4 regions of the Shewanella sp. Isolate8 genome follow, and region 3 is predicted to be linked to each of the others. Evidence: predicted binding sites of a transcription regulator. Region 3 holds the regulator's gene; each other region holds the start of a gene.
What was found. The regulator sigma-54, encoded in region 3, starts transcription at its own class of promoters, with help from an activator protein. The targets are predictions, from matches to a motif close to GTTGGCACGNNNNTNGNNT.
Positions count from the first base shown of each region.

Region 1: a site for sigma-54 is predicted at 797-815, ahead of L1D43_RS18180 (TorF family putative porin). Genes of this name have one in related genera too.
Region 2: a site for sigma-54 is predicted at 1,387-1,405, ahead of L1D43_RS10995 (DUF3192 domain-containing protein). Genes of this name have one in related genera too.
Region 4: a site for sigma-54 is predicted at 1,145-1,163, ahead of L1D43_RS03010 (YggN family protein). Genes of this name have one in related genera too.

Region 1 covers NZ_JAKEVI010000005.1:79,985-82,188, reverse strand. Annotated here, with positions in the region: gene L1D43_RS18185 (efflux RND transporter periplasmic adaptor subunit) at 1-579, opposite strand, end outside; gene L1D43_RS18180 (TorF family putative porin) at 1,004-1,759, shown strand; gene L1D43_RS18175 (DNA-3-methyladenine glycosylase I) at 2,009-2,204, opposite strand, start outside.
Region 2 covers NZ_JAKEVI010000002.1:388,243-390,446, forward strand. Annotated here, with positions in the region: gene L1D43_RS10985 (GNAT family N-acetyltransferase) at 1-477, opposite strand, end outside; gene L1D43_RS10990 (DUF2789 domain-containing protein) at 621-851, shown strand; gene L1D43_RS10995 (DUF3192 domain-containing protein) at 976-1,347, opposite strand; gene L1D43_RS11000 (hypothetical protein) at 1,495-1,830, shown strand; gene L1D43_RS11005 (Zn-ribbon-containing protein) at 1,830-2,204, shown strand, end outside.
Region 3 covers NZ_JAKEVI010000001.1:78,432-80,635, forward strand. Annotated here, with positions in the region: gene hpf (ribosome hibernation promoting factor) at 1-104, opposite strand, end outside; gene L1D43_RS00355 (RNA polymerase factor sigma-54) at 135-1,622, opposite strand; gene lptB (LPS export ABC transporter ATP-binding protein) at 1,756-2,204, opposite strand, start outside.
Region 4 covers NZ_JAKEVI010000001.1:694,589-696,792, reverse strand. Annotated here, with positions in the region: gene L1D43_RS03010 (YggN family protein) at 239-1,069, opposite strand; gene glsB (glutaminase B) at 1,384-2,204, opposite strand, start outside.

The DNA of each region.
Region 1 (2,204 bases), on a different contig from region 3:
GACCAGGGCCCCCGCGGTCACAGACGACTTACCGATACGGCCTGAGATAGGCGCCTTCACCTGGGTGTATTCCAGGTTAATCTTAGCGGTATTGATCGCCGCCTTAGCCACGGTCACGTTAGCCAGTGCCTCTTTATAGAGGGCGTCGGCCTCGTCGAAATCTTGTTGGCTGATGGCATCGGTCTTGATTAGGGCCTTATATCTGGCCGCCTTGGCCTTGGCCGAGACGAGGCTGGCATTGGCACGGGCCAGATCGGCCTCGGCACTGACCAGCGCCGCCTTATAGGTCGACGAATCGATCTGATAGAGAGATTGACCCTCGGTCACCTCACCACCCTCGACGAAGCCGCGCTCTGTAATGATTCCCGTAACCTGAGGACGCACCTCGGCTTCAAGGTAGGCCTTGCTGCGACCCGGTAGCTCAACCTGAATAGCCTGGGACTGTTCGACAACCTGAACCACCCCAACCTCCATGCTTTGTGGAGCTGCCGCCGAATGACCTGGGTTCTCGTCCTGGCCACAACCTGTTATCCATAACGCCACACTAACTAACGAGGCAATTTTTACTATTTGCCGCATGAGAACTCCTGATCAAAGCCGCAACAAAAAATCCCCATGCACGATCGAGGCGCTATGGGATATCTAATGTGAGCAAAATTAAAAAAAGATTTAGAAACTATTTATCTCACACCTAGCTTAGTGCAACAAGAACAAGTAGGCGGAGATATTGTAAGTTAATGCAAATTTTTATTTTTAATCATGTTTTCTTGTTAAGAAACAGTTAAAGATTGCAACTTTTGGCTCAGTTTTAGCGTTTTTTGTGTCTAAATAGTGATCTTCGTCATTCGAACATGATGAAAACTAACACCATATTAAACATGAGGTTAAATCAAAGTTGTTCATAATTGTTCACATCTTTATTTGATCAGTTCATCTGTGCCAACAAGGCCATTCACAACTTGGACTTATAGTCGCCTCATCAGCCAAACAACAGCTAGATGAGATGAAGATGATGAAGACCTTAACTCAGTTAAAATGTTCGATACTCCTTGGCAGCCTGTTAGCCGCTGGCGGCGTCATGGCCGAGCCGCAAAGCACACAAGTGTTAGGTGGCAATATCACAGGCAAGCTGACCTTTGCCTCAGACTATGTCTTTCGTGGTGAGTCAGAGACCATGGATGGCGATGTCCCTGTTGTGCAAGGCACGCTGGGATGGGGAAATGATCAAGGTTGGTACGGCGGTGTTTACGCTTCAAACATCAAGTTTGCCGATCCTAACCTGGAAATCGTCACGGCACCCTACATAGGTAAGGCTGGCACCTTCGGCGATTCAGGCATTACCTATGATGTCATGCTCTTCTCCTATCTCTACCCTGGCGCCTCATACTCTAACTACACAGAGTTATGGCTCAAGGTAGGCAAACAGTTTGGCCAGGCCAACCTGCAACTAGAGGTTACACCCACCGTCGATGACTGGTTTGGCGTGGACGGCTGGCAAGGCGTCAACTATGCCATCCATCCAAGCTATCAGTTTGAAAATGGCATTAGCCTCTCGGGCAGCGTAGGTTATCAGGATCTCGATGGTAATGGCGCCGAGGGTTGGGGCCACTGGAACCTTGGGGTAAGTAAGACTTTCGCGGGCCTCAGTTTTGATCTCAGATACCACGGCAGCACAGTGGATGAGAGCCATAAGGTGTACGGCACACAGACCAAGATTTTTGATGACCGAGTCGTTATCGGCGTCAGCAAGAGTTTCTAAGCACTCGCAGTTTCCAATCTCTGCACGTTTTGCCAGCCCTCGGGCTGGCTTTTTTGTATATGGATGTGCTTATGGATTTATACATGGCCAAAAATGTTCCTGACATTTTTTGGCATTTCCTTCATCCATGAAGGTCAGTGAGCATAGAGGGGATATGTACAAGGCCAAAAATGTTTCCCACATTTTCTGGTATTCCTCCCTTCCATGGGGTCAGTTCGTTATCCCCTAAGTACAGGGATGAGCACTTAGTTATATCCTGTTGTCGCCCACGCCACAGGCGAGAATACGGCTGATCTCTGCCAGGGAGCGACCCGATTGAGCCTGCCAATCGTTGAAGGTTTCCTGCACCTGAGCCAAGCCCCGCTTCGAGGTAAAACCGGCGTCGATCAGCTTATGGACCTGAAAATACCCCTTGATATCCTCGGTCAGCAGAAAGGTGTCCTTG
Region 2 (2,204 bases), on a different contig from region 3:
CTGAATCAAACGCTTACCTAACCCCTTATGCTGCTCGATCGGGGTGACGGCAATGAACTGCAATATGCCGCATTGAGTGCTGGGCAGATGCTCGAGGATCGAAGACTCTTTCTTCATCAGCGCCTGGGTCGACTGCCAACCGGCGCTTAACAACATCTTGAGGCGCCAATGCCAATATCTGGCTTCCCCTAAAGGCACCTGTTGGGTCACGATACAGGCCAAACCAATCAGGCGTTCCTCCTCAAACAGGCCGATCAAAGCCTGCTCCTCTTGCCAGAGGGTATGCAGTTCCTCGCGAATAGCCCCACGCAGCTTCTGTTCATATTGCGCCTTGTCTCCCTTATGCAGGGCGGCAATAAAGAAGGGATCATCATGGTAGGCGTTATAGAGAATCGAGGCGGCGACACGTAGGTCTTCGGCGGTTAAATAGACAGCTTTATAGGTTTCATTAACAGGTGGGGTAGCTGTTGTCATCATTGCTGTTATTCCTTGATCTAGATCAACATTGTCCAATGTAACAAGCTCGTAAAAAAGTGCAAACTTTAATCGATTCGAAACTTTATCAATTTATTGCATACTAAATAGGAGCACCTCATTACTACTAACAAGCGAGGGATAAGATGGATATAACACAACCCGATCTAGCCAGCTTATTTGATCAACTCGGCCTGCCGAGCGACCCCGATGCCGTAGAGGCTTTTATCAAGCAACATTCCATCGCCGCGGAGATCCATATTGCCGAGGCGCCCTTCTGGTCTCAAGCCCAGAAGCACTTTTTAGCCGAGGCCTTAGCAGAAGATGCCATGTGGACAGAGGTGATCGATCATCTCGATGCCCAGCTTAGAGCCTAGGCTATAGAGCTAAAGTATCACCTTATAGCGCAACGAACTAAAGCCGCAAAAAGGCTTAACACCAAAAGGCCTAAACAAAAAAGGCAAGCCAAGTTGGCTTGCCTTTAAAGGTTAACTTATTCCATTACATGTTGTGGTAGGCCTTCTCGCCCCAGCCCACGACGCGGTTATCCGTGATCACGATAGGTGTACATTCATCCTTAGTGGTCGTGCCATCTTCGCGCGTACGCTGGGTACGATAGTAGAGTACGTTGACCGTCTTATCTTGCTTGGTATAGGCCTCATTAAAATCGGCAGTGCCCATCAATGTCATCACCTGGTCGCGGGTCATCCCCAAAGATAACTTAGACAGATTAACGCGGTTCTGCTCCTGCACGCGCTCCCAAGAATTACCCGTGCTCCATCCCTTGTCGCCTTCGCCCACATTCAATACACACCCGGATAGCGCTAAACTGGTGGCGCCTAAGACCAATGCTGTTGTTAATTTTGTTTTCACTTTCACGTCCTGTTTATCTATTATAACTGGATTCAGGTAAAGCAAAGCTTATGCCAAACAGACATATTTATATTTATCAACACCTTAAAATAAATTTGATTTTTAATTTATGTCAGCCAAGCTAAAAAGTAAGGAATTTCACCAATCATGAGTCCTCTCGAACAGGTGCTGGTCGCCGCACGAAAATTGAGTCTGGCGGGTAAGCCCCCCAGCCTGGCCTTAATCAAGGCGAGTCTCGGCAACTCACTTCCCATGCCCGTACTGGTACAAGGGTTACAACGCTTTAAATCCATGTCGGCCGACGAACAGTCGGCGATAGTGGTTAGCGCAGCGGCACCTGTACCAAGTATTCAGAGTGCAGAGGCGGCGCCGAGTCTTGCCCATCTGGCACAGCAGGTCGCTAAGCTCACTGCCACTCAAGAGATCTTGATTGAACGTATCACTGAGCTCGAAGCCAAATTAAACGACAAGGGTGATTGCTGATGCACGTGGTGGAACTCAGATTTGAGTGTTTTGACAACACCACCATCACGACCGCCGAGCGTGCCATTAATGGTCTGCTCGAAGCCTACCGCGCCAATGGTCAGGTATTGGGACGCGAATTTGCCGTGGCCTTCAACGAAGGTGAATTCAGGGTGCGTCTGCTGTTACCGGAAAAGAGCAGCCTGGCCAAACGTTTCAACAGCCCCTGGGTCAACTATGCCCTCGAAGAACTCACCGAGGCCAAACTGCTGCATCCAAGAGAAAAATATATCGGTCAGGATATCAACTCTGAGGTGAGCAGCACTGAGACACCCAGCTGGCAACTACTCTATACCAGCTATGTGCATATGTGCTCTCCGCTGAGAAATGGTGAT
Region 3 (2,204 bases):
TTGATCTGATCGAAATGACGTTCAAGCTTTGTGAATTTCTCTTCGATGTAGCTTCGTAGAGATTGGGTGATCTCGATATGGTGCCCAGTCAGGTTTATTTGCATAAAGATAGTCCTCCAGTTTCCAGGTTTGTTTTATAAGCTCTTGCGCTGATTCGACGGCGGTATCAGCATCGCTTCACGATACTTGGCAATGGTGCGTCTAGCTACCTTGATACCCTGTTCGGCCAAGAGTTGAGCCATCTTACTGTCGCTCAATGGCTTTTTCTGGTTTTCCGCAGCAACCAGCTTCTTGATGAAGGCGCGTATTGCTGTTGAAGAGCACTCTCCGCCATCGTCGGTACCGACGTGACTGGAGAAGAAGTATTTGAGTTCGAAGATCCCTCTCGGGGTATGCATATATTTTTGTGTGGTCACACGTGAGATGGTGGACTCGTGCATCTCCACCGCCTCGGCAATGTCGTTCAGTACCATGGGCTTCATCGCCTCTTCGCCAAATTCGAAGAAGCCTTGTTGGAAGTCGACGATACAGTTGGTCACCTTGAGAAGGGTCTCGTTGCGGCTCTCCAGGCTCTTGAGGAACCATTTGGCTTCCTGCAGGTGACCGCGAATAAACTGGCCATCCGCCTGGCTCTTGGTGCTGCGCGCCATGGCGGCATACTGCTGATTGACGTTGATCTTGGGCATGCTGTCGGGATTGAGCTCGACCACCCAGCGTCCCTTCTTCTTGGTGACGGTCACATCCGGGATTACATATTCGTCGCGGCTGGCGGTGATGGCGAGGCCGGGACGAGGGTTGAGAGTCTGGATCAGGGCGATGGCATCCCTTAGGTCATCTTCTTTGAGCTTGGTCTTGCGCATCAACAGACGGAAGTCGCGGCCGGCGATGAGATCCAGATGTTCCTTGATCAGCATGCGGGCGTTGGCGATGTGCGGCGTGTCGTCGCTGTATTGGGCGAGCTGAATCGTCAGGCATTCGCTGAGATCCCTTGCCGCCACGCCTATGGGATCGAAGTGTTGTACCCGCTTGAGTACCGCCTCGACCTCGTCGAGTTCGATCTCAGGATCGCCCATGGCTTCGAGAATATCTTCACAGGTCTGGGTCAGGTAACCACGCTCGTCGATGGCATCTATGATGGCGGTGGCGATGGCCAGGTCGTTATCGGAAAAGGGGGTCAGGTTCTTCTGCCACTCAAGGTGTTCGTAAAGACCTTCGCTGGTTTCTCCCTGAAAAGGCATGTCGTCGTCACGCATGGCGCCCGAGCTGGAGTTGGGCGAGGCGGTATAGACCTCGTCCCAGGTGGTATCGACCGGCAGCTCGTCTGGCATGGAGTCCTGGGTCAGGGCGTCAGAGGTCTCGACACCTGAATTATCCTGGCTCGAATCCAGCTCTATCTTGTCGTCGTACTTGGTGTCGAAGTTGTCGCTGACGGCATCGTCTTGCAGCTCGACGTTGGCGCTCTCCTGCTCTTCGTCCAACTCCAGTAGCGGGTTAGATTCTAATGCCTGCTGGATCTCCTGCTGCAACTCTAATGACGATAACTGCAACAGACGAATGGCCTGTTGTAGCTGGGGCGTCATGGTGAGATGCTGACCCATTTTGAGCTGAAGTGACGCTTTCATCGTACTGCTATTCCCTTGTTTCTAATTATAAAATGAGAAAGCTCTGGCTATATGTGCCGGACAAATATATCGAATAGTCGCTAAGGCCACAATCTAAGATAGGTTTTTCTGTGTGGCCCCGTTATAAGATTAACTATAGCTTGAATTGTTCACCTAAGTACACTGCTCGTACTTGCTGGTTGTCTAAGATTTCGGCGGGTGTGCCCTCGGCGATCAGATTACCATGGCTGACGATGTAGGCTTTCTCACAGACATCTAGTGTTTCGCGCACATTATGGTCGGTGATCAACACCCCCAGGCCACGATTCTTGAGCTGTTCGATGATCTTCTTGATGTCGATGACCGAGATGGGATCGACCCCGGCGAAAGGCTCGTCGAGAAGAATAAACTTAGGGTTGGCGGCCAGCGCCCTGGCGATCTCTACCCGGCGACGTTCACCACCAGAGAGTGCCATGCCGTGGCTGTCACGGATGTGGGTGATATGGAACTCTTCCAGCAGGTGTTCCAGCTCCTCTTCACGGCCGTCGTTGTTCAGGTCGCTGCGGGTCTGCAGTACGGCCATGATGTTGTCGCGTACCGAGA
Region 4 (2,204 bases), 620 kb from region 3:
TAGAGTCAGACTGTTAGCCATTTCGTTATCGAAATTTCGCCAGCATTGTTATTATTTTTTACAAGTATACCAAAGATTTGCTCTTTGATTCTAATACCTATTTTCTAGCCACTATACACCCAGTTAGGAGTGGAGGAAAAGTCATAAGAATAGCGGGCCCAGAATAAAAAAAGCCCTGCACCCAAGGTAAGTGCAGGGAAATGTGGATCTTGCTTTGCCAGAGGAAATTGTTTGCGACTTATTCGCGCAGGGTTTGCTGCTTAGCGCTAACCAGTGGATAGTCGCGCAGCGCCGGGACTTCGCTACGCATCTGAGACTCTAAGGCAACCAGTTGCTGGAAGTTGTCACACAGCCTGTCGGCGCGCGCCTCGAGATCCGTTGCCTGCTGTTCAATCTGGGCTTCGATATCGTCGCCCACCTTGTCCATCTTGGCAGAGAAGGCGTTCATCTTCTCTTCGAAACTCTCACCGTCGCCCTTCATCATCTCGCTACCTAGGGTCATCATCATGCTACCGATAGAGCTCTGCACCAGCTGCTCCATCTCCTGCTCGAACTCTTTACCGAAGGTATCTTCGATAGAAGATTCGGTCGCGCCCAGGTAAAACTTGTCGCCATTCTGATAGGCAACCGTGTCGATACGCTGAGACAGACCGTCCATCATCTCATCAATCTTGGCACCGGCGGCGTCGCCTAACAAAGGGGTGAGCGCCATGCTAACCGCGGTAGAGGCAATATCGACGGCATCATGCACCACGTCGATCACCTCGGGCAGCTGCTTTGACACCTCACCTGCATATTGGTTAACCAGGGCCTGCTGCTTATCGTTAAGCTCAACCTTGTCACCGTTAACATAGAGACGACCAAGCTCGATGCGATATACCTCTTTTTTGGCTTCACTGACCACCAGCTTGCTCGGCTCTACCGAGACATCATAGTTAAGGCTCACCTCGCACTGCTTGTCATCTCTGCCGAACGAAATATGGTTGTCCTTATCCTCGCCGGCCCAGGCGGCGCTGGTGGTGGCAAGTACGAAAGCTGTCAGTCCAAGAGATGCGGTCAATTTCTTCATATTCTTAATCCTTAAGTCATTGAAAATCACATGATGTGAAGCTTAAGGTGCACCATGTGTCATTGAGAGCTAACAATACAGGTATCGTGCCAATTTTAACTAATTAAATATAATCAATGAATTAGCTAAAATTAACGATATAAACCAAGACTATAAATCGGCTATGGGCTAACAAAAGTAAAGCCTTCAACCAGTTTTTAGTAAATTTCACCATCGAGAGAATGGGGGCTGATAGAAGGAAAGAAAAAGGGAGAAAAGGAACCAGCTTAGAGTGAAAAGGTAGAACAAAAAGAGCGCCTCGAATAGACGCACTATTAGAAGATAGAGCGTCCCAGGGCTTGGGAGAGTCTCTCCAGCGCGGCGGTGCCCGCCAGGGAGTTACCGTTCTTATCTAGCTCGGGTGACCAGACACAGATGCTCATATCGCCCGGGATCACGGCGATGATACCGCCGCCCACACCACTCTTGCCCGGCATGCCCACACGATAGGCAAATTCACCTGCTCCATCGTACAGGCCAGATGTCGCCAGCAGGGCGTTAAGCTTACGGGTCTGTATGGGGGAGACCACCTGCTGCCCAGAAAGGCTCTGGCCACGATTGGCCAGATAGAGCATGGCCCTTGAGAGATCGGCGCAGCTCATCTTAAGCGCGCAGTAGTGAAAGTAGTTTTTCAGTACTCTATCGACATCGTTGTTGAAGTTGCCGAACGACTTCATCAAGTAGGCAATCGCCGCATTGCGGGCACTATGCTCATATTCTGAGGCCGCGACACGCTTGTCATAAATCACATGGGGATCGGCGCTCAGCTTTCTGACCACCTCAAGCATATGATGCTTGGGCGCACCAAGACGACTCTGCAGCAGGTCGGCGATGATCAGGGCACCAGCGTTGATAAAGGGGTTTCTCGGCACCCCGCGCTCGAGCTCAATCTGCACCAGGGAGTTAAATGACTGCCCCGATGGCTCCTTGCCGACACGCGACCAGATCTCCCCCTCCTCATACAGAGTCAGGGCGACAGTGAGGCTAAAGACCTTGGAGATACTCTGGATCGAAAAGGGCTCGAGATAGTCTCCAGCCCCTATGGTTTGACCGTCTACTGTGGTCACGGCGATCCCAAGCTTGGTAGGATCCACCT